Regions from separate parts of the Nonomuraea sp. NPDC049709 genome, predicted to be linked through region 1. Evidence: riboswitches for the same ligand, from Rfam matches in the RefSeq annotation. Region 1 holds a riboswitch; each other region holds the start of a gene.

Evidence for each region. A riboswitch is a leader RNA that binds a small molecule or an ion and turns the genes downstream of it on or off. The one in region 1 is predicted to bind cyclic di-AMP.
Region 2: it holds a riboswitch for cyclic di-AMP, as region 1 does, so the genes downstream of both, AB0J69_RS11285 (hypothetical protein) here and AB0J69_RS49865 (CHAP domain-containing protein) in region 1, are expected to answer to the same signal.
Region 3: it holds a riboswitch for cyclic di-AMP, as region 1 does, so the genes downstream of both, AB0J69_RS11845 (NlpC/P60 family protein) here and AB0J69_RS49865 (CHAP domain-containing protein) in region 1, are expected to answer to the same signal.
Region 4: it holds a riboswitch for cyclic di-AMP, as region 1 does, so the genes downstream of both, AB0J69_RS17250 (C40 family peptidase) here and AB0J69_RS49865 (CHAP domain-containing protein) in region 1, are expected to answer to the same signal.

The regions. Positions count from the first base shown of each region.
Region 1 is NZ_JBFANM010000081.1:7,765-14,716, reverse strand. Features, by position in the region: gene AB0J69_RS49880 (PQQ-dependent sugar dehydrogenase) at 224-1,762, shown strand; gene AB0J69_RS49875 (hypothetical protein) at 1,961-2,455, shown strand; gene AB0J69_RS49870 (class I SAM-dependent methyltransferase) at 2,482-3,066, opposite strand; gene AB0J69_RS49865 (CHAP domain-containing protein) at 3,258-3,896, opposite strand; cyclic di-AMP (ydaO/yuaA leader) riboswitch at 3,909-4,057, opposite strand; cyclic di-AMP (ydaO/yuaA leader) riboswitch at 4,481-4,625, shown strand; gene AB0J69_RS49860 (GH25 family lysozyme) at 4,638-5,402, shown strand; gene AB0J69_RS49855 (DUF4832 domain-containing protein) at 5,602-6,952, opposite strand, start outside.
Region 2 is NZ_JBFANM010000009.1:121,837-128,788, forward strand. Features, by position in the region: gene AB0J69_RS11260 (YetF domain-containing protein) at 1-521, opposite strand, end outside; gene AB0J69_RS11265 (rod shape-determining protein) at 518-1,501, opposite strand; gene AB0J69_RS11270 (PadR family transcriptional regulator) at 1,575-2,069, opposite strand; gene AB0J69_RS11275 (MDR family MFS transporter) at 2,126-3,577, shown strand; gene AB0J69_RS11280 (DUF5302 domain-containing protein) at 3,626-3,826, shown strand; cyclic di-AMP (ydaO/yuaA leader) riboswitch at 3,988-4,122, shown strand; gene AB0J69_RS11285 (hypothetical protein) at 4,308-4,919, shown strand; gene AB0J69_RS11290 (alpha/beta hydrolase) at 4,957-5,802, shown strand; gene AB0J69_RS11295 (hypothetical protein) at 5,854-6,225, opposite strand; gene AB0J69_RS11300 (roadblock/LC7 domain-containing protein) at 6,255-6,629, opposite strand; gene AB0J69_RS11305 (hypothetical protein) at 6,659-6,952, opposite strand, start outside.
Region 3 is NZ_JBFANM010000010.1:2,255-9,206, forward strand. Features, by position in the region: gene AB0J69_RS11825 (Lsr2 family protein) at 493-825, opposite strand; gene AB0J69_RS11830 (RDD family protein) at 1,348-1,836, opposite strand; gene AB0J69_RS11835 (RDD family protein) at 1,948-3,441, opposite strand; gene AB0J69_RS11840 (amino-acid N-acetyltransferase) at 3,527-4,096, opposite strand; cyclic di-AMP (ydaO/yuaA leader) riboswitch at 4,374-4,523, shown strand; gene AB0J69_RS11845 (NlpC/P60 family protein) at 4,619-5,572, shown strand; gene AB0J69_RS11850 (LuxR C-terminal-related transcriptional regulator) at 5,592-5,804, opposite strand; gene AB0J69_RS11855 (cytochrome P450) at 6,033-6,952, shown strand, end outside.
Region 4 is NZ_JBFANM010000015.1:115,480-122,431, reverse strand. Features, by position in the region: gene AB0J69_RS17260 (branched-chain amino acid aminotransferase) at 1-675, opposite strand, end outside; gene AB0J69_RS17255 (3-isopropylmalate dehydrogenase) at 925-1,971, opposite strand; cyclic di-AMP (ydaO/yuaA leader) riboswitch at 2,071-2,212, shown strand; gene AB0J69_RS17250 (C40 family peptidase) at 2,411-2,815, shown strand; gene AB0J69_RS17245 (SSI family serine proteinase inhibitor) at 2,888-3,277, opposite strand; gene AB0J69_RS17240 (class I SAM-dependent methyltransferase) at 3,292-3,816, shown strand; gene serA (phosphoglycerate dehydrogenase) at 4,281-5,870, opposite strand; gene AB0J69_RS17230 (hypothetical protein) at 6,112-6,952, shown strand, end outside.

The DNA.
Region 1 (6,952 bases):
ACCGCACCCCGGACCGCGAGCGCCTCGCGGTCCGGGCAAATGTACGTTTCATCGGCCGGGGCCGGGGCCTGGCCGGGGCTCTCTCGCATCGCCGCCGGTCAGAGGGTACGCCTGCGGCCGCGGCAGCCTGGTGCCGTTTCCGCGGCCGGAGCCGCGCTGGATGGGCCGGCGGGCGAGCGGATACCGTCCGGTCGGGACGCAGCCCCGGCCTCTGGAGTCCGACATGCCAGGAAAACGCTGGGCAGCCCCCGTGCTGCTCGCCTTGTCCCTGCCACTGCTCGCCCCCGTGAACGCACTCACCCCACCCGTCGCCGCCGCCACCTCCCCATCCGTCGTGGACAGCTCGGCCCAGGTGCCACTGGAAGAGATCAACGCGACCAGCACCCAGGTCGCCTTCGGGCTACGCCGCCCCACCGCCATCGCCGCGCCCGACGACGGCACGAACAGGCTGTTCATCACGGAGAAGCGCGGGACCGTACGCGTCTACCACCCGGACACCGGCCTCGGGCAGACCCCGATCATCGACATCACCGCGTCGGTGGACGAATCCGGCAACGAGCGGGGGCTGCTCGGCATGACCCTCGCGCCCGACTTCGCCGAGAGCCAGGACCTGTACCTCGCCTACACCGCGCTGCCGGACGGCGCGGTGACGCTGGCCCGGTACCGGCTGGACGAGGCCCGCCTCGAACCGCTGCTCTCCCAGGAGCACGCCGAGTTCGACAACCACAACGGCGGCCAGATCACCTTCGGCAACGACGGCAACCTGTACATGAGCATCGGCGACGGCGGCGGCGCCGGGGACCCCTTGGACAGCGGGCAGCGCCTGGACACGCTGCTGGGCAAGATCCTGCGCGTGGACGTCAGCCGGAGCTGCGGCGACCTGGCCTACTGCGTACCGGAGGACAACCCGTTCGTCGGCGTGGCGGGCGCCCGGGAAGAGATCTGGATGTACGGCGGGCGCAACCCCTGGCGCTTCTCCGTCGACCCCGCGGACGGCTCGCTGTGGATCGCCGACGTCGGCCAGGGCAGATGGGAGGAGATCAACCACATCCCGGCCGGACGGCAGGCGGGCGCGAACCTCGGCTGGTCCTGCTACGAAGGGCTCGAGGTGTTCGACCAGGCCCAGTGCCGCTCCGGCGCCGCGTACACCAAGCCCGTCTTCACCTACTCCCCGCACACCGGCGGCTGCGCGGTCATCGGCGGGCAGGTGTACCACGGCGAGCAGTTCGCCCACCTGGTCGGCGGCACCTACATCGCCACCGACTACTGCTACTCCACCGTGTGGGCGCTGCGCGCGAACGGTGCCGGCGGCTACGACCAGGCCGAGATCGGCCAGACGCCCACGCAGGTCACGGCGTTCGGCGCGACACCGGAGGGCGAGCTCTACGTCGTCAACGACCTTCCCGGCGGCCTGCACCGCATCACGTTCGAACACGCCAAGCCGACCTGCCGGATCGCGTACACCACGCAGACCTGGGGTGGCGGGATGACCGTCGACCTCACCATCACCAACACCGGCAGCACGCCGATCAACGGCTGGACGCTGAGGTTCCCCCTCTCCCGGGGACAGACCGTCATCTCTGACTGGAACACCGACCTCACCCAGAGCGGTGACATGATCACCGCGGTCAACGCCACCCACAACGGCGCCATCGCCCCCGGCGGCAGCGTCACCATGGGTTACCTCGCCCGCCACACGGGCGACACGTCCCTGCCGAGCCGGTTCTCCCTCAACAGGGACGCCTGCGCCGTCAACCGCTGAGCCTCAGGAAGCCACCGAGCACGGGGAGGGCCGGCCGCGACGCTCGCTGCGGCCCTCCCCGAACGCGTCGGGGTCACCCGGGGAGCGCATTCCTGTCACAGCTCGCCTACCTGTCCTGTCCAGAGGGGTGTAACCATCCGACGACGGCAAGGAGTGCATCATGGACACCCGCGCGTACCTCTTGGGCGAGACCTCCTGATGCATGCCGTCCTCCACACGGTGGGGATAGCGGTCGGCTGCGCCCTGGCCCTGGCCCCGGCCCTGCTGCCCTTCGCCCGGCCCGCCAGGAGATGGCCGCACGTCGTCATGGCGCTCGGCATGGCGCTCGGGCACCTGGGCGGCCTGTTCCTCCCCGCCGGGGTGCTCGCCCTGCTGACCGCCGGCTGGCTCTGCGGCTCCCCCTCCCGCCGCGCGGAAACCGGTCACCACATCCAGGACTTCGTGGTCATGTCCCTCCTCCTGGTCCTGACGGCGTTCAACGACCCCACGCCCGCCGGCGCCTCCTCACCGGCGCACTCCCACGGAGGCGGATCGCTGACCGCGGTGGCCCTGGTCATCGGGGTGGCCTGGACGTGCGCCCGGCTCCTCCACCTTCTCCCCGGGCGAAGCCCGGACCGCAGGACGCTCAGCCAGAACGCGTGCTCGGCCGGCATGGCGGCCAGCATGGCCTTCATGACCGCACTGGCCCTCTGACGCACGAGCGGACGTACGCGGCACCCTCAGCGTCGTAGCGCGACCAGTTCGCCCTTGCCGACGTTGATCGTGCTGACCGTCAGGCCGGGCTCCTGCCGGAGCAGGTCGTGCAGGGGGGCGATCTCCTCGGGGTGGGACAGGGCGTTGTCGGCCACGAGGATGCCGCCCCGGCGCAGGACGCGGTACGGATGGGGCCACCAGGACGGGTACTCGGGGCGTTCGGCGTCGAGGAAGAGCAGGTCCACCGCCCCGTCCGGCAGGTCCGCGAGGACGGCGCCGCCGTCGGCGACCCGGAACTCCACGTGGTCGGCCAGGCCCGCCTCGGCCGTCGTACGCCGGGCGTGGGCCTGGGCCTGGGCGTCGGTGTCGAGGCTGAGGACGTGACCGCCGGCCGCCCGGGCCGCGTCGGCCAGCCACAGCGTGGACACGCCGCGGGAGGTGCCGATCTCGACGATGGTGCGCGCATCGATGCTCTGGGCGAGGAACCAGAGGAACTCCCCGGCGTCGGGCTCCAGGACCCGCCACCGGTCCAGCCTGTCCTGCTGGGCGGCGTCGTGCCGGGCCGCGGCCTCGTTCAGGTCCTGGATGATCTTCCGTACCGTCGCGTCCACGGGTAGGAGTCTGCCCTACCTCCGACGTCATCCCGCACTCCGCAGGGGGGCCGCGACGCTCGACTGGTATCGGCAGCACGCGTAGCCCGGCTCTCCCGGAGCAAACACAACGGGTGGCGCAGGATCTCTCCTGCACCACCCGGTGTCCCTTGGCCATCGCACCTGGCAAGGAGCGTGCGGCCTACCTGGGATCAGGCCTTGTACTGGGGGTAGCCGTAGCCGACGACCTGGGACTTGGGCCGGATGCGCTGCTCGACCTTGCCGTTGCCGGTGTTGCCCTCGATCGTGGTGATCGTGCCGTTGCCGTTGTCCTGCTTGACCAGGCCCACGTGGTCGATGCCCGTGGTGCTCTTGCCGTTCCAGTCGAAGAAGACGACGGCGCCGGGCTTGGCGATCGTGCCCCAGTGCTGGTTGGTCTGGAACCACTTGGCGTAGGTGACGGTGTAGGCGTCCCAGCCCATGGTGGGGCGGACGCCGGCCTTCTCGCCGACCCAGGAGACGAACATGGCGCACCACGGAGCGTTGGCGTAGGCCCGTACACTTCCGCCGTCACGGGTGATGGTCTCCTGCGCCCGGGGCGAGGACATGTACCAGCTGTGGAACGGGGTGCCACCGCCCGCGGCGTTCTCGGCCACGCCGATCTGCGACTCGGCGACCTTCAGCACCGACTGCGCGGACACCTGACCCGCGGACTTCTGCGCCTGGGAGGAGTCGTCGGCGGCGAAGGCCGGACCGGCGGCGAGAACGGCACCGGCCGCCACGGCCGCCCCGACGGCGAACCGGGTGAGGCTCGCGGGCTTCAGGGCACGGGAAAGGGTGTACTTGGCCATTACTTGGATTGCTCCTCGCTTCCATGCCGCCTACCGGGTTAGCTGACGGGTTCGGGCGTGGAAGTGCCCTACGGTGCGCTCGGATCAGAGCGCGCCGATTCACCCCAGAAAAAAGTGGGTCCCCGGTTCCGCTGCATTCACGGATTCGGCGGGCCGCGTCACACATCCCTGCACGTACGTGCTGGTGAGACGCGGTCTCGACAAATGAACGGCGTCACGCGACAAGTGCTTGTCGTCAGGTCGTACGCCTTGAGTCCTCAAAGGTAAGCGAATCGCATAGAAAGATGCAAGCCGGGCCCTGGGAAAGGCAACAGGATCCCCTGCGACATAGGCGATCGCGACAGAATTCTTTACCCAAGCAGCATGGTGGACGGGGTTTAGGAGGGCAAAAGCGGTCGCATCACGAGTATCACAAGTCACAGCCGTTCCGGGGCGGCGACCAGGGCGGCGCCGGAAACTTTACCCAGCCCCGGAAACCCTTGCCGGCGCGGCTTTTCGGGCTGGTTCCCGCCGACGAACATGGGCCTTCGCTTTGCCGTACTTGCTCCCACTTTAGGGAGATCTGTACCTTTACTGGGCGCGGTCCGCCGCGCCCGCCGAATCCGCGACCCCGCGGAGCCGGGGATCCACTTTCCGGGGTGAATCGGACGCCGGCCCGAGCCGCGCCCGTAGGGGCGACTTCCAGTCCCGAACCCGTCAGCTAACCCGGTAGGCGGCATGGAAGAAGGAGTCGACATCCCCATGCTCAAGCCTCAGCTCGCCGCGATCGTCAGGAACCGCCGCCCCGCCGAGCTCTTCGCACTGGCCGTCGGAGGCGTGATCCTGGCCGCTACCACCGCCGTCACCGGCGCGACCGGTACGGTGCTCGCCTCGCCCACCGATCACGGCGCCACCGTGCAGGCAGCCCAGCACAGGACCCAGCAGCTCACGTACGGCCTGGACATCTCCAACTACGAGCCCCAGTACGACTGGGCCGCCAGCCCCGCCCAGTTCGGCATCATCAAGGCCACCGAGGGCACCGGCTTCCGCGACGCCTCGTTCGCCCGTCACTGGCGTGAGCTGGGCGACAAGGGCATCGTGCGCGGCGCGTACCACTTCGGCCACCCCGGCAACGACCCCATCGCCGAGGCCGAGCACTTCCTGTCCGTGGTGAACGCCCAGCCCGCCAAGGGCGGCGACCTGCTGGTCCTGGACCTGGAGACGACCGACGACAGGTCCGTCGCCCAGGTGAACGCCTGGGCCAAGGCGTGGCTGGCACACGTGAAGGCCAGGACCGGGATCACCCCGATGTTCTACAGCGGCTGGAACTTCGCCGACACGTACGGCAAGGGCCTGGCCGACTACCCCCTGTGGGTCGCCCACTACAGCAGGGCCAAGGGCGCGCTCACCCCGCCCGCCGACTGGAAGTCCTGGACCATCCACCAGTACACCGACTCCCCCATCGACCAGAACGTCTCCGCGCTGACCCCCGACCAGCTGCGCGACCTGGGCAGGCGCGCCGCCTGACCGGCGTCAGGCCCTCCCTGCCGCCCGGGGGGCACCCGCCGCGGAACCAGCGCCGCAGAGCCGAAGAGCAGGGCGGTGGCGAGCGAGGCCGGGGCGGGGCCGGGCAGCGCGTCGCCGCGAACGGTACGCCGGCCCGCTGAGACGGTCGGGGCGGCCCGGAAGGCCGGGAGCGGCAGCCCGATCCCGGCCTCCCGGTGGGTCACTCGAACGAGAGGGAGTCGATGGTGACGGTGCTGTCGCCGCCGTACCAGAAGCCCATCGCGAGCTGTCCGGGGGACGCGCGGTTGATCCCGTTCGCGGACATCGGAAGCCTGATGTCCTTGTACGCGGTGGTGATGGCCGGATGGCCGCCGCCGTCGAGCGTGAAGTCGCCGAAGGCCTTGGTCGCCCCGCCGAGACTGAGGTGGAAGTGGGCCTGCTCGCCCCCTGCCGCGCCCTTGATCCGGACGACGAGATGCGTGTACGCGGACAGGTCGGTGTACACGTCACTGCCGAACCAGCCGCAGTTGTCGTACCGCAGGCTGAGCGCCCCGCCGGACACGGCGCCGGAGCCGCCGCCGTTGAGGAAGCAGTTCCCGCCGGTCCACCTGCCGAGGTCGTTGCGGGCGGCGGACGGGTACGCCGGGTTGCCGTCGAAGTCGTCCACGACCAGGCCCGCGGACGTCGCCGGGAGGGTGACGACGGTGACCGGCGCCGACGCGGCGGAGGTGTTGCCCGCGGCGTCGTAGGCCCTGACGGTGTAGGTGTAGGAGGTCGCGGGGTTCAGCCCGGTCTCGGTGAAGGAGGTCGTCGCCGACGTCCCGGCCTGGGTGGTGCCGCGGTAGATGCGGTATCCGGCCACGCCGACGTTGTCCGTGGCCGCCGTCCAGGACAGGGTGACCGAGTTCGCGGTGCGTGACGGGGAGGTCAGCCCGGTGAGCGCGGTCGGCGCCGTGGTGTCCTGGCCGCCGCCGCTGCCGACGGTGACCGGGCCGAGGCCGAGCCAGCCGTCGGCGCCCTGGGTGGCGTTGGCGAAGCGAAGCCTCTTGGCGTTCGCGGAGACGGTCTCCAGCGGGTTCTTCACCCGGAGGACCCACTGGTAGCCGCCGTTGGGGACGCCGGAGAGGTTGACGCCGGTCTGGAAGTACTGCGGGTAGCCGTGGTCCAGATAGGTCGGGTCCGGGCCCACACCCCAGTCGGGGAACGCGCGGATCTTGAGCGGCATGACCGTGCGGAGGTCCCAGGACGTGTCGAAGGTCCTGACCACGGTCCCGGCGCTGTTCTTCAGGCCGAGGGTGACCGTCCACGGGTAGTAGAACGGCGCCACCCCGTTGTTCCTGATCCGTACGCCCACGTTCGTGGTGCCGCTCGCGGTGTCCTTGAAGTACGCGTTGTCGACGGTGAGGTCGTACCCCATGAGGCGGACGGCCGCCGCGACGTTCGGGTCGCCGGCCGCGTAACTCTGGCTCTGTTCGTTGATCTTCCAGGTGGTGTGCTCCAGCTCGATGCACGCCTTCATGTTGTCGACCTGCCCGGAGCCGCCGGGCCAGGAGGCGAACGCCGAGGACTGG
Region 2 (6,952 bases), on a different contig from region 1:
CGGGTGTGCAGCTCCTGGACGTCGCCGCGCTCGGCGGTCTCCTCCTCGGGGCGCAGCCGGACGAGGACGGCGCCGCCCGGCTCCAGCCGTACCAGGCTCGTGTCGGCCACGGTCGTACCGCCTCTGAGCTGGATCGTCACGTCCAGGTCGGCCTGCCGCACGCCGAGCCGCCGCAGCGCCGAGGTCAGGTAGTGCCCGTCGCGGGCCAGCACGACCGGGCTGCCCTCGACGAGCCTGCCGACCATGGGCACCGCCGCGGCGAACCGCACCACCACCGCGTTGACCGCCATCAGGATCACCACCCCGGCCAGGCCGCCGGCCAGGGAGTTGTCGGGTCCGATGATCGCGTTCTGCACGACGTTGCTCATCAGCAGCATGACGACGAAGTCGAAGTTGTTGAGCTGCGCGATGCCGCGCTTGCCGCCGATCCGCAGCAGCGCCGCCACGGTCAGGTAGACGGCGACGGTCCTGATGGCCTTGTCGGCGAGTGAGACCCCGGTGTGGAAGAGGTCGTCCGTCATGTACGGCCGCCCCGGAGCCTCCCGATCAGTCCCAGCTCGTCCACGCACCTGCCCAGCCCGAGCGCCACGCACTCCAGCGGGCGCTCCGCCCGGTGCACCGGCATGCACAGCGCCTCGCGCAGCCGCCGGCCCAGCCCGCGCAGCAGCGCCCCGCCGCCGACCAGCACCGCGCCGCGAGCCCCGAGGTCGGCGGCCAGCTCGGCCGGGCACCGCTCGACGGTCTCCTCCGCCGCCCGCGCGATGGACTCGACCGGCTGCGCGGTGACCTCGAAGATCTGCTGTACGGGCAGCGCCAGGTCGCGCTCCCGGCCGGTGTCCGGGTCGCGGGCCCGCACCACGACCTCCGCCTCCCCGTCGCCCGCGCGCCGCTTGGCCGACTCGGCCTCGGCGTCGTCGAGCTGCAGCCCGTGCTCGCGTTCGACGTAGCGGGCGATGGCCCTGCTCACGGCCCGCCCCCCGTACGGGACGGAGCCGGCCGCCACCACGGACTCGCCGGACAGCACCGCGATCCGGGCGGAGTCCCGCCCGATGTCGATCACCATGTGGCCGGTGCAGTCCGTGAGCGACAGGCCCGCGCCGAGCGCCGCCGCCAGCGCGTGCGGGATCAGCCGCACGGTCCTGGCGTCGGCCTCGTACGCCACGTCGCGCAGCGCCGCCCGGTCGATCGGGGTGGAGTCACCGGGCAGCGCCAGAACCAGGCGCGGCCGGGCGTACGGGTGCCAGTGCACCTTGCGCAGGAAATGCCGGATCATGCGCCGGGCGAGCTCGGCGTCGGCCGGGAGCCCGCCGCTGACCGGCCAGCACGTCCGGCCGCCGGCGCCCAGGGCGGCGGCTTCCGCGCCGTATCCGATGACCTTGCCGGTGCGGCCGTCGCACATGACGGCGGAGGGCTCGTCGAGCACGATGCCCTTGCGCTTGGCGTAGATGCGCGTGCTCGCGGCCCCCAGATCTATCGCCAGGTCACGACCGAGGAGACTCATCGCGGGATCTATTTCCTGGGTCGCTCCAACACAACACCAGGAACAGAGCCAGTCCCCTTTACCGTTGGGCCGGTCAGCGCCGCCTGAGGTCGGCCAGGGTCTCGTCGGCCCACTGGATGACGGTCCTGGCCTGGGCCAGGCCCAGGTTGAGCGCGTATCGGCCGAAGTCGCCCGCCGGCTTGCAGTCGAGCACCGCCAGCCGCTCCTGGTAGCGGGCCTTGATCCGCTCGATCACCTCGACCGCCTGATCCCGCTCCATCAGCGGCAGCAGGAACGCCATGAGCGCGACCTCGCTGCGGGGTGTCACCGACGGCGTGTGCCCGCCCATCCACCCGTCCAGCTCCCGCGCCCCCTCCGGGGTGATCGCGTAGATCTTGCGCCCCCGCGCGCCCTCCGACTCGACCTGCACGAGCCCGTCGGCCGCCATCTTCACCAGCTCCGGGTAGATCTGCGTGTGCCCGGCCTGCCAGACGTGGTTGAGCGAGTGCTCGAACTTCTTGGCCAGGTCGTAGCCGCTGGCGGGGCCGACGGCAGAGAGCAACCCGAGCAGCGCGATCCGTAGGGACATGAGGGCCAGCATATCGAAGGCTTGACATGTCAGAAGTTACATGTAAGTTCTCACATGTGAAAACTGACACTAAGGCGCAGGGCAATGGGCTCGTGCTCCTCGCCGTGCTCGGCGGGATGTTCCTGGCGATGCTGGACCAGACGATCGTGGGCACGGCGCTGCCCCGCATCACGGCGGAGCTGGGCGGCAGCGGCCTCTACACCTGGGTGGTGACCGCCTATCTGCTGACCTCCACGGTGACCGTGCCGCTCTACGGCAGGCTGTCCGACCAGCACGGCAGGAAGCCGCTGCTGCTCATCGGCATGGTGGTGTTCGTGCTGGGCTCGGCGCTGTGCGGGGTGGCCCAGGACATGGTGCAGCTCATCGTGTTCCGCGCGGTGCAGGGGCTCGGCGCGGGCGCGCTGCTGCCGCTGTCGATCGCGTTGATGATGGAGATGTTCCCTCCGGGGTCGAACGGCGCCCGGGCGCAGGGTGCGATCGGCGGGGTGATGGGGCTGACGTACCTGGCGGGGCCGTTCCTGGGCGGGTTGTTCACCGACCACGCGAGCTGGCGCTGGTCCTTCTACGTGAACGTGCCCCTCGGGGCCGTGCTGATCGCCATCGTCGCGCTGCGCCTGCCGAGGCGGCCCGGAACGGGCGGCGGGCGCCCCGACTACGCGGGCATCGCCGTCTTCACCGTGGCCATCAGCACGCTGCTGCTGGGGCTGACCGAGAAGGGCCTGGACGGCCACACGTGGACGGACGCCGCCGTGGTCGGGCCGATCCTGCTCGCGCTGGTGCTGCTGGCGGCGTTCGTGGCCGTCGAGCGGCGGGCGGCGAGCCCGATCATGCCCATGGGCCTGTTCGGCAACCGCACGTACACGCTGGTGAACCTGACCTCGTTCTGCACGGCGTTCTCCATGTACGCCGGGGTCGTCTTCCTGCCGCGCTACTTCCAGGAGGCGCTGGGTGTCAGCGCCACCGAGTCGGGGCTGCGGATCTACCCGATGATGCTGGCCATGGTGGCGGGCAGCGTGCTGATGGGCGCGCTGATGTCCAGGACCAGGGTGTACAAGCCGTGGCTGGTCGCCTCGCCGTTCCTGCTGGTCACGGGCGCGGTGCTGTGCCTCGGCCTGACGCCGGCCACCGGCGGCCTGGCGCTGGCACTGTGGATGTTGCCGCTGGGGCTGGGGATGGGCCCGATGCTGTCCGGGCTGACGGTGGCGGCGCAGCAGTCGGTCGAGCCGCGGCACCTCGGCGTGGCCTCGGCCAACCTGACCTTCTTCCGGCAGATCGGCGGCTCGGTGGCGCTGGCCGTCGGCGGCACCCTCTACACCGCGGAGGTCGCCGCGAGCGCGCCCGCGCACGGGATGGCCGCCGCGCACGCCTCCGCGGCGGCCGTGGTCATCCCGTCGCTGGGGGTGGTGGGGGCGGTGATCGCCCTGGTGGCGCTGGTGGCCATGCCGAACAAGCGGCTGGAGACGCCGTCCGTGCCGCAACACAAGGTTGAGGCCGGTTTCGCGTCATAAGCGGCTCCATGCGAAGCTGTGATTGTCCCCAACACCATGGAGGTCCTCATGGCGGATACACCGGAGCCGGAAGTCAGCGAAACTCCCGAGGACGAGATGAAGCGCAAGTTCCGCGAGGCGCTGGAGCGCAAGCGCGACCAGGCCGCGGGCTCAGGCGCCGGTGGCAGGGGCGTCGACCCATCGAAGATCCACGGGGCGCACGGTCCGGCTACGAGTAAGAGATCGTTCAGGCGCAAGAGCGGCGGCTGAGGCTGGATTTCTCAGGGGGTACGGCATGCCGTGCCCCCTTTCTCTTTACCTTCGTAGGTAGATCTTCGACTCTTTCATACGATTCGTTTGCGTTTGTCCGAATCGGTAGTTAGAGTAATCGCCATTACCAGCCGGTGACCTAGTCCTTACCCAAGATGGACCACCGGTTGGCGCCGAATCCCGAACCATCGGGAACCGGGGAACCACCTCACTGGGGTGAATCCGGCCGCGTGCCGGTAGGGCATCTCCACGCCCGAACCCGTCAGCTAACCCGGTAGGCGTGATGGAGAGGAAACATTACCCCATGCACCACCGCGTCGTACCCCCAGACAGCGCCGTGCCGACCGCCCACTGAGCGGTCCCCTTCCTCAAGGCTCGTATTTTGCGCTCCGCGCAGCAACGTCAGGTGCTCTAGCTCCGCTGCGCGTGCTCCCCCTGTGAGCGCAACTCCCTGTCCCCTCGCGAAGGGTTTCACTTTTTCATGTCTGCTCGATTTGGCCTGCGTTCCCTCACCCTCCTCACCACCTCCGCCATCGCAGCGCTGACCATCGTCGGCACTCCCGCCCACGCCGACACCGACACAGACGAGAAGGTCCTGCTCAAGGGCTCCACCACGGCGTCGTACTTCTGGGACGACTCCTCCGGCCGCGCCGGCGACACCGGCCTGCCCGCCAGCGGCAAGCCCATGCAGAAGGGGCTGGCCGCCAGCCCGAGCTGGCCGCTGCTGACCGAGGGTTACGTGGTCTACAAGGGCAAGAAGATGCCCTTCTTCGTGGGTGACCGCGGCCCCGGCGCTCCCTCCAACCGCGGCATCATGCTCGACCTCGACGCCAAGACGTTCGCCGAGCTGACCGGCGGCGAGTTCAACTCCGACACCCTGGGAGTGGACGGCGTCGGCGGCCAGGGCCACATCGAGGTCGACTACGTCATCACCAAGTGGGGCGACGGCGTGGGCAAGAAGAACTACCCGGTCGCGTTCTCGACCGGCGCCTGGGCCGAGCGTGACCGTAACCCGGCCACCCCGCCGCAGGCGGAGGAGTCCTCGTCGCAGGGCGGCGTGCTCCTCTCGGGCCCCGTTCCCGCCGAGCACTGACTTTACGCGGGCGTACCAGAATGTCATTCTGGTCGTCGTGACCACGCGCGTAGCCGCAAACGGCATCGAAATCGCCTACGAGAGCTTCGGCTCACCGTCGGGACGTCCCCTGCTCCTCATCATGGGGCTCGGCGCCCAGCTCATCCAATGGGACGAAGGGCTCTGCGAGCTGCTCGCGGAGCAGGGACATCACGTCGTACGGTTCGACAACCGCGACGTCGGCCTGTCGACGCACTTCCACGACCTGGGGGTGCCCGCGATGGGCACGCCCTCGCCGTACCTGCTGGACGACCTGGCCGACGACACCGCGGGCCTCATGGACGCCCTCGGCTGGCCGGCCGCCCACGTGGTGGGAGCCTCGATGGGCGGGATGATCGCCCAGACGCTGGCCATCCGGCATCCGGCGCGGGTGCTGACCCTGACCTCGATCATGTCCACGCCCGGTCCCTCCGTCGCCCCGCCCACGGAGGCCGCGTCCGCGGTCCTGATGGGCCGGCCGGCCGCCGACCGCGAGGCGGTGCTGGCGCAGGCCGTGCAGACCTGGTCCGTCATCGGCTCGCCCGGCTACGAGCTGGACCGGGAGCGGATCGCCGCGATGGCCGGGCTGGCCTATGACCGCTGCTTCGACCCGGCCGGCACGGCCCGGCAACTGGCCGCCATCATGGGGTCGGGGGACCGTACGGAGCTGCTGGCCTCGGTGGCGGTGCCCGCGCTGGTGCTGCACGGGGAGGCCGACCCGCTGGTCCCGGTGGCCGGCGGCCGCGCGACGGCGGCGGCCATCCCGGGGGCGCGGCTGGTGACGTACCCGGGGATGGGGCACGACCTGCCGCGCGCGCTCTGGCCCGACTTCGTCACCGAGATCACCAAGCTGACCTCCGCCTGACGCTCGCCGGTGGCCCGCCCCCCGCCGGGGAGCGGGCCACCATGAGGGCGGTCAGATCTCCAGCTTCCCCTCGATGCCCTTGAGCTGGTGCCGGGCCAGCGCCAGGTTGGCGCGCCCGCGGTCGAGCGCCAGGTAGAGGAACAACCCCTTGCCGCCGCGCCCGGTGATCGGGCGGATGATGTGGTACTGCCCGCTCAGCGTGATCAGGATGTCCTCGATGGCGTCCTTGAGGCCCAGCGAGTCCATCGTGCGGAGTTTGGCCTTGACCACCTCCGTGTTGCCCGCCGCGGCGACCTGCAGGTCCAGGTCCTTGGAGCCGCCGAGCGTGCCCAGCGCCATGCCGCTGCCGTGATCGACGATCGCGGCTCCGATCGAGCCGTCGATCTGCATCATCTCCTTGAGAGAGACGTCCATGCCGGCCATGCTTCCTCCTCCTTCTCAGCGGGGCTGGATCAGTGTTTCCGTGCTGCGACGGCGGCCACTCCGGCGGCCGTCTTCCTGCCCTCCAGCCGCAGCAGCCCGACGTTCGCGCCGGGTCCGGCCAGGACCGTGAGGACGATGGCGGGGCCGGCGGCGTAGAAGGCCACGAATCCGGCCGAGCCGGAGACGAGCGTCTCCTCGAACGCCCCCTGGCCGGTCATGCTCAGCATCCGCCTGCTCATCGCGACCAGCGCCGCCGACAGCGCCGCCGCCTGCTCGCCGGTCTTTCCTTCGAGGTCGCAGGCGATCGGCAGGCCGTCCACCGTGCAGGCGACGCTCCCGTTCACGTCCGGGGTGCGCTCACGCAGGAGCGCCATCTCCTCCAGAACCTCTTGTCGTAGCTCCACCGGTGGCCTCCTCCTGAGTGAGGGGAACCTCACGACAGTTCCTCCAGCGCCTTCTTCAGCCGCATCAGCAGTGCCAGGTCGGTCGGGTTCCCGGTCACGGGCGGTCCCAGCGGCAGGGTCGCGGCCGTGGGGTCGTGCGGCGGGCGCTCCGCGGCCGGTTGCCGCCCGCGCTTGGGCAGTCCGTGAGCGGGGGCCGGGTCCGGCGCGGCGAGCAGGCCCGAGGCCGCCAGCCGCCGGACGGCCAGCAGCACCGGGTACGCCGGCCGCCCGATCTGCTTGGCCAGCTCCAGGGGCGTCGCCTTGTGGTCGGCCCGGACGAGGAC
Region 3 (6,952 bases), on a different contig from region 1:
GAGCGAGGCGACGCTTCCGCACAGGCGGGTTTGGGCGGCCGGCCGCCCATGGAGATCTCGCAAAAGCGTTACAGCGAGTGAGGATCGCCGCCGGGTTAACCGCGCCCGCGATTTTCGCGATGGCCCGTTCCATGGGCGCGGTTGGATGGGGGCGGTGCCCACCCGTCGCGGCGAGCCAATGTCGCCGCCTCATGGCAATGCGCGGCGGGGAAGGCCATGCCGCGCGTGCCGGGTGTTCGTTGAATGCGGTGTGGGCACACCACACGGCATTCGGCCGCACGGAGCATGGCGCCATCGCATATCTGGCACCGCCCGGTGAATCAGTGCCGGGGTGGGCAGGAACGTGTGCCCAAAACGCCCGCATATGGGGCCCAGGAGATCAACATCCGGGAGGATCCCGGTTTCGGGAACACCCCAGAAACGATCATGCGCTTATGGCGGCCGCCGGGGTCCAAGGCGAACATCATAAGCGCATGGTCGAGAGCCGGCTCCTTAGTGAGCAGCTTCGTACTTCTCCACGACGGTGGAGGCGATGCGGCCGCGCTCGCTGACCGGCAGGCCGTGAGCCTTGGCCCACTGCCGGATCTCCGAGCTCTTCTCGCGGCTCATCGCACGGTTGCCGCCGCGGCCACGGCGACGCGTGGATACGGCGCCCGCCCTGCGCGCATGCTGCACGAAAGGCGTGAGAGCGTCCCTCAGCTTCTTCGCGTTAAGGTCGCTGAGGTCAATCTCATAGGAGGAGCCGTCAATAGCGAAGCTGACCGTCTCATTGGCCTCGCCCCCATCGAGGTCATCGATGAGAATCTCCTGGATCTGCTTGGCCATCTACGCAATCCTTTCGCGGAGCATTGTTTCATTCGCCTGCCCAAACATATACCCGGAAAGGCGTGGAGACAATTCAGCGCTACGGGGATTCGGCTGACTAGCCGATCAGTTCTGGCTCTCGGGCTGATCCTCGCGGTTTCGACGGCCTCCCAGGGCCTCCGACCGGACCAACTTCACTACGCCAAAGATGAAGGCGCCGCCCACCACCACAGGGGGGATGAGCGCTGACAATACGTCTGTAAGGGCTTCCATTCGTCCTCGCCTCCACGGCTAGCGGGGTTTCGGGGGCGCATTATGCGCTGGGAGCGCGGCCGGTGAGCCCGGCTCCTCATGACAGCGCAGGCGACTACCGCCCGCACCCGACCATAGCGGCACACAGATGCCCTGCGCGTCGCAGGGGCGCCAACATCCGGCAACCCGGACGCCCCATAGCCTAATGCCAGTCTCTCCAGGCTCCTTACCGGATCAAGCGAAAATTTTGCGAAAAGGCACCCGCCAGGCATCTGCCCAGGTACGGATGGCTCAGCGAAGATCTTTTACCACCCGCGTACCGGCCAGCCGGTCGTGCGGACCCCGCTCCAGCGGCTTGTCGATCAGGATGAGCAGCCCGACGCCGAAGAGCAACATTCCCGCCAGCAGATTGGCGACCGGAATGCCCATCAGCATCACGGGGGCGGGATAGACCATGGCTCGTTTGAGCAGTGCGCGGGACGGCAGGTCACCCGGCGCCAGGCGAATCTTCATGATCGCCTTACCGAACGTCCGCCCGTACCGGGAATGCGCCCACCAGTCGTAGCCCGCATAACCCAGCCCGGCCACCAGCCACGCGAACACGCCCGGGAGCCGCCCCTCGAACACCTCCATCATCCCGACAGTTCGGAAGATGCCCCACAGCGCGATGAACAGAATGTAATAGAAGACCCCGAAGACGAGTGCTTCAATCAGCCGGGCGGCCAGCCGTTCCCACCATTCCGCGGGCGGCGCGTCCGGCCGCGGGACCGTCCCGGCCATAACTTCCCACCTCGCGTCATCGGCGGCTTGGATCTCCATTCTGGTACGGGCACGTGGACAAAACACAGGGGCCGGCGGGAAGCCGGCCCCTGTTTTTGTGTGTGCAGAGGACTACTTGATCTTCACCACCACGGTCTTCGCGAACTTGTCCGCGAAGGTCAGGTGCAGCGGCTTGTCCCAGAGCTGCGATGCGCCGTTGAGGGCGTAGATCACCGCGGCGAGCAGGGGGCCGAGCAGAGGCACCCAGTAGAGGATGTAGCCGCCCACCGTCACGAGCGCCCGCTTGAGCGACACGTCGGTCGGCAGGCCCTCCGGCTGCACGTGCCCGCCGATCTGGACGACCTTGATGCCCATCACCATCTTGCCGACCGTCTGGCCCTTCATCTTGACCAGGAGGAAGTCGTAGGCGACGTAGATCAGGGTCGCGACGATCGAGACCACGAGGTAGTACAGGAGCCCGAAGGTGAGGCCGCTGGTGATCCCGGTGATCGAGCTGTAGGAGGGATACAGCGGGGTGAGGACCAGCTGCACCAGGAAAAGCACGATGCCGAAGATGACACCGTCGATGATCCTGGCCACCAGCCGCTGCCACCACTCCGCCAGCGGCGCCGGCGCCCCGGGCGGCTGGACGCCGACCGGCTGGCCGTAGGGCTGGCCGTAACCGGGCTGCTGCCCGTAACCGCCCTGACCGTAGGCCTGGGGCTGCTGCCCGTAGGCCTGGCCGTACTGCTGCTGGTCACCGTACTGCTGCTGGCCGTAGCCGGGCTGGGCGTAGCCGGGCTGGGACTGCTGCTGCCCGTAGCCCTGCTGCTGACCGTAGTCAGGCTGGGACTGGGGCTGCTGCCCGTAGCCGGGCTGCTGGCCGTAGCCCTGCTGACCGTAGTCGGGCTGGGACGGCTGCTGCTGCCCGTAACCCTGCTGGCCGTACCCCTGCTGCTGACCGTACTGCGGCTGCTGGCCCGACTGCGGCTGCTGACCGTAGCCGTGCTGCTGGCCGTAGTCAGGCTGGGACGGCTGCTGGCCGTAGCCCTGCTGGCCATAGTCCGGCTGGGACGGCTGGGACGGCTGTTGCTGCTGGCCGTAGCCCTGCTGCTGACCGTAGTCGGGCTGGGACGGCTGCTGCTGCCCGTAACCCTGCTGACCGTAACCCTGCTGCTGACCGTACTGCGGCTGCTGGCCCGACTGCGGCTGCTGACCGTAACCCTGCTGCTGGCCGTAACCCTGCTGACCGTAGTCAGGCTGGGACGGCTGCTGCTGCTGCTGCTGACCGTAACCCTGCTGCTGGTCATAGCCCTGCTGGCCGTAGCCGGGCTGGGACGGCTGTTGCTGTCCGTAGCCCTGCTGGCCATATTGCGGCTGCTGCTGGCCGTAGCCGTGCTGCTGGCCGTACTGAGGTTGCTGGCCGTAGCCCTGTTGCTGGCCATAGCCTTGCTGGCCGTACTGGGGCTGCTGCCCGTAGGCATCGTCCGCCCGGTAGCCGACCACAGTGACGTCGGGGTCGGGCTCGCCGGGGTGGCGGCCCGTGTTCTGCTGCCCGTAGGGGGTGGCAGGCGCAGAATTTTCGCCGGATTCGTCCTGTGGATACGGCGGCTGTCCGGTGCTCACCGTGTCACCTCGCTTCGAGTGCGCATGTGGCACGTGTCAGGACACATGCCTGTGCTGCCCAACGTATCGACATAGGTATCAACAATCACCTTTCCATCTGGTCAAGGTCCGCGTCACCCGATGTCAGATGGAGCAGCATGCGGGTGTTGCCCAGGGTGTTCGGTTTGACGTGTTCCAGGTCGAGGAACTCCGCCACACCCTCGTCGTACGAGGCCAGCAGTTCGGCGTACACCTCAGGGGAGACCGGTGTGCCCTGAATCGGGCGAAAGCCATGCCTCGCGAAGAAGTCGACCTCAAAAGTCAGGCAGAATACACGCCGCAGACCCAGATCCTTCGCCTGCTGTATGAGAGCTGAGACGATCCGATGGCCGACGCCCATCCCCCGGCACTCGGGGTCCACGGCAACGGTGCGGACCTCGGCGAGGTCCTCCCAGAGCACGTGGAGTGCGCCGCAGCCGACGACCTGTCCGCCCAGCTCGGCCACCCAGAACTCCTGTACGTCCTCGTACAGGGTCACCGTGGCCTTCTCCAGGAGCCGCGGTCCCGCGCCCGCGTAGGTGTCCACCAGGCGCCTGACCGTCCGCACGTCGGGCGTGCGGGCACGCCGGACCACCACCGCGGTCTCGGGCACTGTCAGTTCGGCCACCTGCTCCATGGCTCTCCAGAGTACAGATGTCATTACGGCTCAGCCCTAACTCCCATCTGTGGGCTCATCCTGTTACATCCCGTGGCCATGCAGGCACGCACCCCGCGGATCTCTGCATTCGGCCGCATCGACGGCAAACAGGACATAAAGTCGGTTCTGCACGAGCGTGCACGAGATCACCTTGTGACCCTTCGGTTGTGAAACCTCTACAGACTCGGCAGTTCTGGTTGAGCACGAACCCGGAGTGCATTAGTGTCCTGCGACGATGTTCCCCGCGTATCGCGACGAGGGGGACACGCCCAATCCCCGCGAGGGGAGCCGGGGACCCGCCGGTGGCGTCACCCGACGCCACCACTGGGGTGAATCCGAATCATTCGGTAGGGCTGCTCCGGCCCGAACCCGTCAGCTAACCCGGTAGGCGTCTATGAGAGGAGCTGGTTGGTGGAGCTCACGCTCAACCGTGGGGGGAAGGCGGCGGGCAAGCACGCCCGCCCTCCGGAACGGGCCCGGCGACCGCGCCGCTTCGGTGTGGTGAGTGTCACAATCGCCGCGCTGCTGATAGCCATCCCCGTCGGTTCGGCGTCCGCGGACCCCAAACCGTCGCTCCAGGACCTGGCCAAGCAGGTCGAGAAGATGCACACGGAGATCGAGACGCTGTCCGAGGAGTACAACGGCCAGCGGGAGAAGCTCAAGACCGCCAAGAAGGCCTCTGAGGCCGCGCAGAAGACGCTGGCGACCAGTGAGGCCGATCTCGAGGCCAAGCGCGCCAAGGCCGCCCTGCTCGCCGAGAACGCCTACATCACCGGTGGTCTGGGCAAGGCGCTGGCGTTCGCCACCTCCGAGGACCCCGACACCTTCCTCGACCGCGCCGCCACCACATACGTGCTCGAACAGCAGCAGGGCGAGGAGGTCAACCAGGTCGCCAGGGCCAGGGAGGCCGCCGAGCGCGCCAGGGCTGGCGCCAAGACGCGCATCGAGGAGGTCCAGAAGCTGGTCTCCGAGCTCGACACCAAGCGCGACAAGATCACGAAGCTGGTCACCAGGGTCGAGAGCAACCTGTTCCAGCGGGCGCTGGGCGAGGCCGGACGGCCCGGCACGCGGGCGGTGCGCGTGAACCTGCCGATCATCGGCGGCGGCAAGGCGGCGCAGGCCGCCCGCTGGGCGCTCACGCAGCAGCTCAAGCCGTACGTCTGGGGCGCCGAGGGCCCGAACTCCTACGACTGCTCGGGCCTGGTGATGGCGGCCTACCAGCAGGTGGGCATCTCCCTGCCGCACTACACGGGCAGCCAGTGGACCGCCGGCAGGCACATCTCGCGCGAGGAGCTGCGGCCGGGTGACCTGGTCTTCTTCTACAACGACCTGCACCACGTGGGCATCTACCTCGGCGGCGGCATGATGGTGCACGCGCCGCAGACCGGTGACGTCGTCCGCATCGCCTCGATCGCCCGGCGGCCGTTCGCCGGCGCCGTACGCATCGCTGACTGAGCCCCGGCACCGCCCGTCGCTAGATCAACTGGCGGCGGGCGGCCCAGGCCACCGCCTCGATCGCCGTGGCCACGCCGATGCGGTCGCAGATGCCTCGCAACCTCCGGCGTACCGTCCGCCCGCTGATATCCAGTCGTCTCCCCACCCGGTCGACCGTGACCCCCTTGGCCAGCTCCGCCAGCAACGCAAGGTCCGCATGGCTCAGCTCAACACCTTCAGTGAGCACATCCATCGGGAGCCCTCCCCCCCAACAGCAGAACTTGGACCGATCGACCCGGCCAAGTTGCTCCTCGCAGACGGTAAACGCATCCTGGAAAGGTCGTCAAGCATGACAATCTCCACCCTTGACGAGCACTATTGACATGATCCGAAATATGTGACGTACTCGCGATATGTCGGCACCGTGCGTCGCCCGATGAGTGATCTCGTCGAGCCCTCCCCAGCTCCGGATCCAGCGTCGATGAGCGCGGCGGACGTCCTGGGTTTCGACCCGTTCGACAAAGGGTTCCTGCGCGATCCGTACGCCCGTTATCGCGAGATGAGCGCGCGCGGGCCTCTCTTCCGCACGCGCGGCGGGCTGCTCGTCGCCACCACCCACGAGCTCTGTACGGTGCTGCTGCGCGACCCGCGTTTCGGCCGCGGCTCCGCCGAGGCTAACCGGAACAACCCAGGTCAGCCCGTTGAATCGTTCCTGTGGCTGGACCCGCCCGACCACACCAGGCTGCGTGCCCTGGTGAGCAGGGCCTTCACCCCGCGCATGCTGGAACGGCTCCGCCCGCGGATCGAGGCGATCACCGCCGAGCTGGTCGCCGGGTTGCCCGAGGAGGCCGATCTCGTGTCCGGCCTGGCGTACCCGCTGCCGGTCATGGTCATCAGCGAGATGCTCGGGGTGCCTCCGGAGGACGAGGAGCGCTTCCGCGGCTGGAGCGAGATCCTGGCTCGCGGCCTTGACCCGATGCTTACAGACGACCTCGTATCGGAAACCGGGCGTGCCAGAAGGGAGTTTCGCGACTACTTCCGCGAGCTCTCCGCGATGAGGCGCGAGCGCCCCGGGGACGACCTCCTGAGCGCCCTGACGCAAGTGCGGGAGCTGACCGAGGGCGAACTGCTGGCCACCTGCGTGCTGCTGCTCGTGGCCGGGCACGAGACCACCGTCAACCTCATCGGCAACGGGGTGTTGCACCTGGCCCGGCACGGCCTGCTGGCACACGCCGCGGAGCGGCCCAAGCAGGTGGTCGAGGAGGTGCTCAGGTACGACCCGCCGGTCCAGCTCACCTCCAGGCTCGCGATGGAGGACGTGGAGCTGGCCGGCGTGCCGGTGCCCAAGGGCACCCTCGTGATGGCGGTGATAGGCGCGGCCAATCGCGACCCGGCGGCCTT
Region 4 (6,952 bases), on a different contig from region 1:
GCAGCCGTTCTCCACCGCCTGCCGCTGCGCGACGAACGCCGCGGCGTAGTTGCCGCCGCACTTGGCGAAGCCGGTGCCGCCCGGGGCGGCCCGCGTGTACTCGGTGGACAGCCAGACGGAGACGGGCTTGATCCCGCCGGTGAAGTAGGAGGCCGCCGGCGAGGCGATGACCATGTACTTGTACGTCTTCGACGGGTAGTTGACCCCGAGCCCCGCCTGGGTGGCGATCATGAAGGGGCGCAGGTAGAGGCTGTGACCCTCGGTGGTGGGCACCCACTCCTTGTCGGTCTCGACGAGGAGTTCCAGCGAGTCGACGAACGTCTCCTCGGGCAGCTCGGGCATGGCCATGCGCAGGGCCGAGCGGTTGAAGCGGGAGGCGTTCGCGTACGGTCGGAACGTCACGATCGAGCCGCTGATCTGGCGGTAGGCCTTCAGGCCCTCGAACAGCTCCTGCGCGTAGTGGAAGACCGAGGTTGCCGGGTCGAGCGAGAGCGGCCCGTACGGCATGAGCCTGGCGTCGTGCCAGCCCTGCCCCTCGGTGTAGTCGATCGAGATCATGTGATCCGTGAAGGTCTGCCCGAAACCGGGGTTCGCCAGTACCTGCTCCCGCTCGGCCGCGGTGCGAGCGTGGTCGGATAGCTGCACGTCGAAGCTGAGCTTCTGAGCGATGGTCATGACGGAGGTCCTTCTCTCTGCGATCTACCGAAATCTACCGGAATCTGCCCACTGTCTGCGGATCTGCGAGCCGGTGGCGGTGAGCAGCCGTGGCCGGGAGGGCAGTCCGTACTTCCTATTGTCTCGCCATATGGGATGGCAAGCGGCCAATGGGGGTGATAAGCCCATTCCACGGCCGGAACGCGGACGCGAAAAAGCGCCTGGCGAGTCCTCTCGGACCGCCAGGCGCTTCTTCGGGGCTAGGCGGTCCTAGCCGGATACTCGCGCGGTGATGTCGTCGCCGATCTCGGTCGTGGTGCGGCCGGCCCAGCCGGCGAGGCGCTCCACGATGTCGTCGGCGACCGCCTGCTCGACCTTGGCCGCCTCGGCGTGCAGGCCCAGGTGGTCGAGGAGCATGGCGACGGACAGGATGGTCGCGGTGGGGTCGGCCTTGCCCTGGCCGGCGATGTCGGGCGCGCTGCCGTGGACCGGCTCGAACATGCTGGGCGTGGTCCGCTCAGGGTTGATGTTGCCGCTGGCGGCCAGGCCGATGCCGCCCGCGACGGCCGCGCCGAGGTCGGTGATGATGTCGCCGAACAGGTTGTCGGTGACGACCACGTCGAAGCGCTCCGGCTGGGTGACGAAGAACATCGAGGCCGCGTCGATGTGGCTGTAGTCGGTGGTGACCTCGGGGTATTCCTCGGCCACCCGGTTGACCGTGCGCTGCCACAGGTCACCGGCGTAGGTGAGGACGTTGGTCTTGTGGACGAGGGTCAGCTTTCTGCGCGGCCGCGACTTGGCCTTCTCGAACGCGTAACGCACCACGCGCTCGACACCGTGGGCGGTGTTGAGCGACTCCTGGGTGGCGATCTCGTGCGGCGTGCCGCGCCGCATGGTGCCACCGGTGCCCGCGTAGAGGCCCTCGGTGCCCTCGCGGACGACGATCATGTCGATGTCCTCGGCGGGCGTGTCGGCCAGCGGGGTCTCGACGCCGGGGAACAGCTTGACCGGCCGCAGGTTGACGTAGTGGTCGAACTCGAACCGGAGCCGCAGCAGCAGGTCGCGCTCGAGGATGCCCGGCGGCACGCTGGGGTCGCCGATGGCGCCGAGCAGGATCGCGTCGTAGCCGCGCAGCTCGTCGAGCACCGCGTCCGGCAGCGTCTCGCCGGTGCGGTGATAGCGTGCGGCGCCCAGGTCGTAGTGCGTGGGCTCGATCTTCGTGCCTACGGCCTCCAGGACCTTGAGTCCTTCGGTTACGACCTCGGTGCCGATGCCATCCCCGGGGATGACGGCCAAGCGGATGTTACGCGACTCCATGGGCGGTACCTTACCGGCTCGTCTCGTCTGACGAACACATCATCTCATTTTTCGGACGTCCAGTTTTGAGCCATTTGCGACCTTTTGACCGTTTCGTTAGAGTCCGTCGGGCCTAATCCACGCAGCCGCTGCGTGGAGCCGGGGACCCAACTTTCCCCCAGGGGCGAATCGGCACCGCCGTAGGGCCGTCTTCCAGGCCCGAGCCCGTCAGCTAACCCGGTCGGCCGCATGGAAGGACAGTGTTCTGTCTCGCATCGCCATTGCCCTGGCGGCCGGTGTCGCCGGGCTCATCCTGGCCACCCCAGCCGCCCAGGCCGCCACCGACGAGGCCCGGGCCACCACGGACAAAGACACCACCACCCTGACCGGCGCCGAGATCAAGCGCATCCAGGAGGCGCAGGCCCCCACGCCCGCCTGGAAGGTCGCCCTCGACTACGCCATGGACAAACGCGGCACCCCGTACGTATGGGGCGGGACCAGCAGGAGCGGGTACGACTGCTCCGGGCTCATGCTCAGGTCCTACGAAGCCGCGGGCATCGAACTGCCGCGCACCGCCCGCGAACAGTACGGGGCATTTTCCAGGAAAATCGCATGGAACGATCTAAAGCCAGGTGACCTGGTGTTCTTCAGCAACCTGGGTCACGTGGGAATGATCTCGAAGCCCGGCTACATGGTGCATGCGCCGCGCACGGGCGACGTCGTGAAGGAGGAGAAGCTCTCGACCTGGCGCAGACAGGCGTTCGTGGGAGCGGTCCGGCCGGATCCCAAGGGCGTGCGCCAGTGGACCGAGGTGCTGAAGCAGCGCCGGTCCTCCGCCCCGGCCACGCTCACCGCCACCCTCTGAGAAGCCGAGAGCGGCCCCGCGAGCCCGGGGCCGCTCTCTTTCAGGTCGCCTCAGGGGCTCTCTTCCAGGTCGTCAGGGCACGATCGGGGCGGCCAGGCGCTCCACGAAGCAGGGGTTCGGGTACTGCTCGGCGAGGTCCAGCGGCTCGCCGTGGAAATGACCGTGGATCTGGACCTCGACGGGGTCGAAGATCCGCGGGCACGGCACGTTCGGGCGGAACCGGATCTGGTCGAGGTCACCGCCGATCTCGCGCAGCCTGTCGCAGCCGGCGAACGGGTCGGGGTGGTTGCCGTCGTCCGGGTCGCAGGTCAGGACCCAGCGCTGGGCCACACCGCCGTGGTACTTGGTGATGGTCAGCTCGGCCGCCTGCGCGTGGGCGGGAGCGGCGAGCAGGGCCGCGGTGGCCAGCGCGGGGACGGCGACGGCGGCGGCGCGGCGGATCGCGGTCAGGGAAGCGTGCATGGGGGGACCTCCTCATGGAATGGATACGGAGCGCGACGTTATCAGCACTCTCCGTATCCATAACGGCAGGTCTCCGTACCCCCTGCCCCAGGCGTAGCGTGGCGGCGGATCGGCCACGACTTCACCAGGCGGGCATCGGACCCGGCGGTACCAAGGCCGTGGCGCTCAGGGCCCGCTTCATCGACAGGTGGGCCGGCGAGTTCCTTGACGCCCGCCCCGGGGCCACCGTGCTGCACCTGGGCTGCGGGCTCGACACCCGCGTCCACCGGATGGACCCGCCGCCGTCGGTCCGCTGGTACGACGTGGACTACCCGGAGGTCATCGAACTGCGCGGCAGGCTGTTCCCCGGGCGCGCAGGTTGCGCCACGATCGGGTCATCGGTCACCGATCTGGCGTGGCTGGAGCGGGTCCCCGGCGACGCTCCCGCGCTGGTGGTCGCCGAGGGCCTGCTCTACTACCTCGACCCGACCGGGGGCGCGGCGGCCTGTCGATCACGCACCGCATCTCGGCCTGGATCGTCGGCGCCCTGCCGGCGATGAGGCGGACGGCCGTGTGCTACCGGCTGGAGTTCTGAGGGGCGCCGCCGTTGTCGCGGCGGTCCAGCGCGGTCTGGACGGCCTCGGCCGCCTCGTCGTCGTGGTCTTCGGCACGGTTCCAGGCATACATCTCGTACATGGGACCCATCTCTTCTCGCGGGCGCGTTCCAGAATTTCCTGAAGGGGGAAGCCGGACTCCGGTCGCGAATCCGACCGGGCCTGATCTCGTGGTCCGGGTCACGGACCGGACGAAGGGACTTAGTGGCCGACGCCAACGCCGCTCTCCGCGGCGGGTCGTCGACCTGCCCTAACAGGCCCCGCCGCGGCAGGTAATGAGTACGAGAACCTGGCGCATTACTCGACACAGTACCCGAGCATGCTGCTTGGATGTCCTACTATCTCGCATCGTGAGACGCAAAAGGGCCGCCACCCAAGACGGGTGACGGCCCCTCGGCCGGTGTGGGAGGTCAGTCCTCCAGGTCCACCGAACGGCCGCTCTCGGCGCCGATCTCGGCCCCGATCTGCTCGACGACCTCGGCGGGGATGGCGGAGTCGACGGTCAGCGCGATGAGCGCCTTGCCGCCCTTGACGTCACGGGCCACCTGCATCGAGGCGATGTTGATGTTGTACTCGCCGAGCAGCCTGCCCACCACGCCGACGATGCCGGGGCGGTCGGTGTAGGTGTAGAAGCACAGGTGGGCTGTCGGCTCGATCTCCATCTCGTAGCCGTTGACCTCGACGATCTTGGTGATCTGGCGCGGCCCGGAGAGCGTGCCGGAGACCGAGACCGTACGGCCGTCGGCGAGCACGCCGCGCACGGTCACCACGTTGCGCCAGTCGGGGCTCTCGGAGCTGGTCACCAGCTCGACGGTGATGCCGCGGTCCTTGGCCAGCAGCGGGGCGTTGACGTAGGTGACCTGCTCCTCGATCACGTCGGCGAACACGCCCTTGAGGGCGGCCAGCTCGATCACCCGCACGTCCTGGGAGGCGATCTCGCCGCGCACCTCGACGTCGAGCTTGGTGGCGACCTCGCCGGCCAGCGCGGTGAAGACCCGGCCGAGCTTCTCGGCCAGCGGCAGGCCCGGCTTGACGTCCTCGGCGACCGCCCCGCCCTGGACGTTGACGGCGTCCGGCACGAACTCGCCCGCCAGCGCCAGCTTCACGCTCCGCGCGACCTGGGTGCCGGCCTTCTCCTGGGCCTCGTGCGTGGAGGCGCCCAGGTGCGGCGTGGCGACGACCTGGTCCAGCTCGAACAGCGGGCTGTCGGTGCACGGCTCCTTGGCGAACACGTCCAGGCCGGCCCCCGCGACCCGGCCCTCCTTGATCGCCGAGTAGAGCGCGCCCTCGTCCACGATCCCGCCGCGCGCGACGTTGATGATCCGGACGGACGGCTTGACCTGGTGCAGCTCCCGGTCGCCGATGAGCCCGAGCGTCTCCTTGGACTTGGGCAGGTGAACGGTGATGAAGTCGGCCTGCTTGAGCACCTCTTCGAGGCTGAGCAGCTTGACGCCCATCTGCGCGGCGCGGGCCGGCGGCAGATAGGGGTCGTAGGCGATCAGCTCGACGCCGAACGGCTGCAGCCGCTGCGCCACGAGCTGGCCGATCTTGCCCAGGCCCAGGATGCCGATGACCTTCTCGTCGAGCTCGACACCGGTGTACTTGGAGCGCTTCCACTCCCCGTTCTTCAGCGCGGCGTGGGCCTGTGCCGTGTTGCGGGCGCTGGCCAGGATGAGGGCGATGGTCTGCTCGGCGGCGCTGGTGATGTTGGAGGTCGGCGCGTTGACGACCATGACACCGGCCTTGGTGGCCGCCTCGACGTCGACGTTGTCGAGGCCGACGCCGGCGCGCGCGACCACGCGCAGCTTGGGCGCCGCGGCGATGGCCTCGGCGTCGACCTGCGTGGCGGAGCGGACGATCAGCGCGTCCACGTCGGCGAGGGCGGGCAGCAGCTGGGAACGGTCGGCGCCGTCGGTGTGGCGGACCTCGAAATCAGCTCCGAGTACGGCGAGGCCAGCCTCGGACAGCTCCTCTGCGACCAGAACGACGGGCTTGTTCACTGGTGTGGATCCTTAAGGCACGGCGGGCTTGGGGGGGACACGTCCACGGATCCCCCCGGCGGTCCCACTGAGTCTATCCGGCGCTTGTGAACGCGTTCACGAGGGACTCACGATGTGAGACGAGGACCGCCGTACCCAGCGCTCGGCAAACTCATCCACTCTGCGCACATCTTTGTCTTGATCGGGAGATTTATTCGCCATTAGCCTGATAAGCCGTGGCCGACTACCTATGGTTCGTCATATGAGCATCGGGAATCCTGCGCTTGCCGACGTGCTCGCTCAGCATGGCACGCCGCACCGCCTGCTGGGCGCACTTGCCGACGGTGGAGTCCTGGTGGCAGTGCGACCAGATCGTTCCGTCGTCCTGGGGACGACCCAGGCCGGTGACCGGGTGCTGCTCGGATACACCGGCCCCGCTACCTATGCCAGGCACCGCGGCAGCCATTCCCTGTCGGCCTGCGACGCCGACACCATCCTGGACATCCAGCGCGTCACCGGGGTGCGCGAGATCGTGATCGACGCGGCCGGACCAGCCGCCGCGGCCGTGCCGATCGACGATCTGCAGCGCTTCCTCACCACGACGCGCACGGGGCCCACGCCCGTCCTGTCGGGGGCGGTGCCCGCCGCCTACGCGACGGGGGCGATGGCCACCGTGTCGCGCGGTGCCGCGCTGGCCCAGGTGGCTCCCCCGGCTCCGGAGGCTCCCACGTTCCCCTGGGTGCCCGCGCCCAGGCCGCATCTGTCGGGGCCGATGCAGCAGGTGGACCCGGGTTACCGGCGGTGCACGCATCCGATCCTGCCCGCGCTGCGGCAGGCGATCGCGTACCTGCTCATGGACTTCCCGCTCGTGCACCACGTCTGGATCTCCGAGGCCCGCACGGCCTCCGGGGCGCCGGGGATCATGCTGCACGTGAAGGTGCACATGTCGGCCGCCGAGGACGTCGTACGCGACCTGCACCGCCTGGTACGCGCCCGGCTGCCGCAGTTCGCCGCCTCCGGGGCGCCGATCCTCATGGCCAGGGTGGCGGACGCGCGCAGCGAGCGGCGGATGATCGAGATCGGCGCCCACGTGGTCTGCGCGA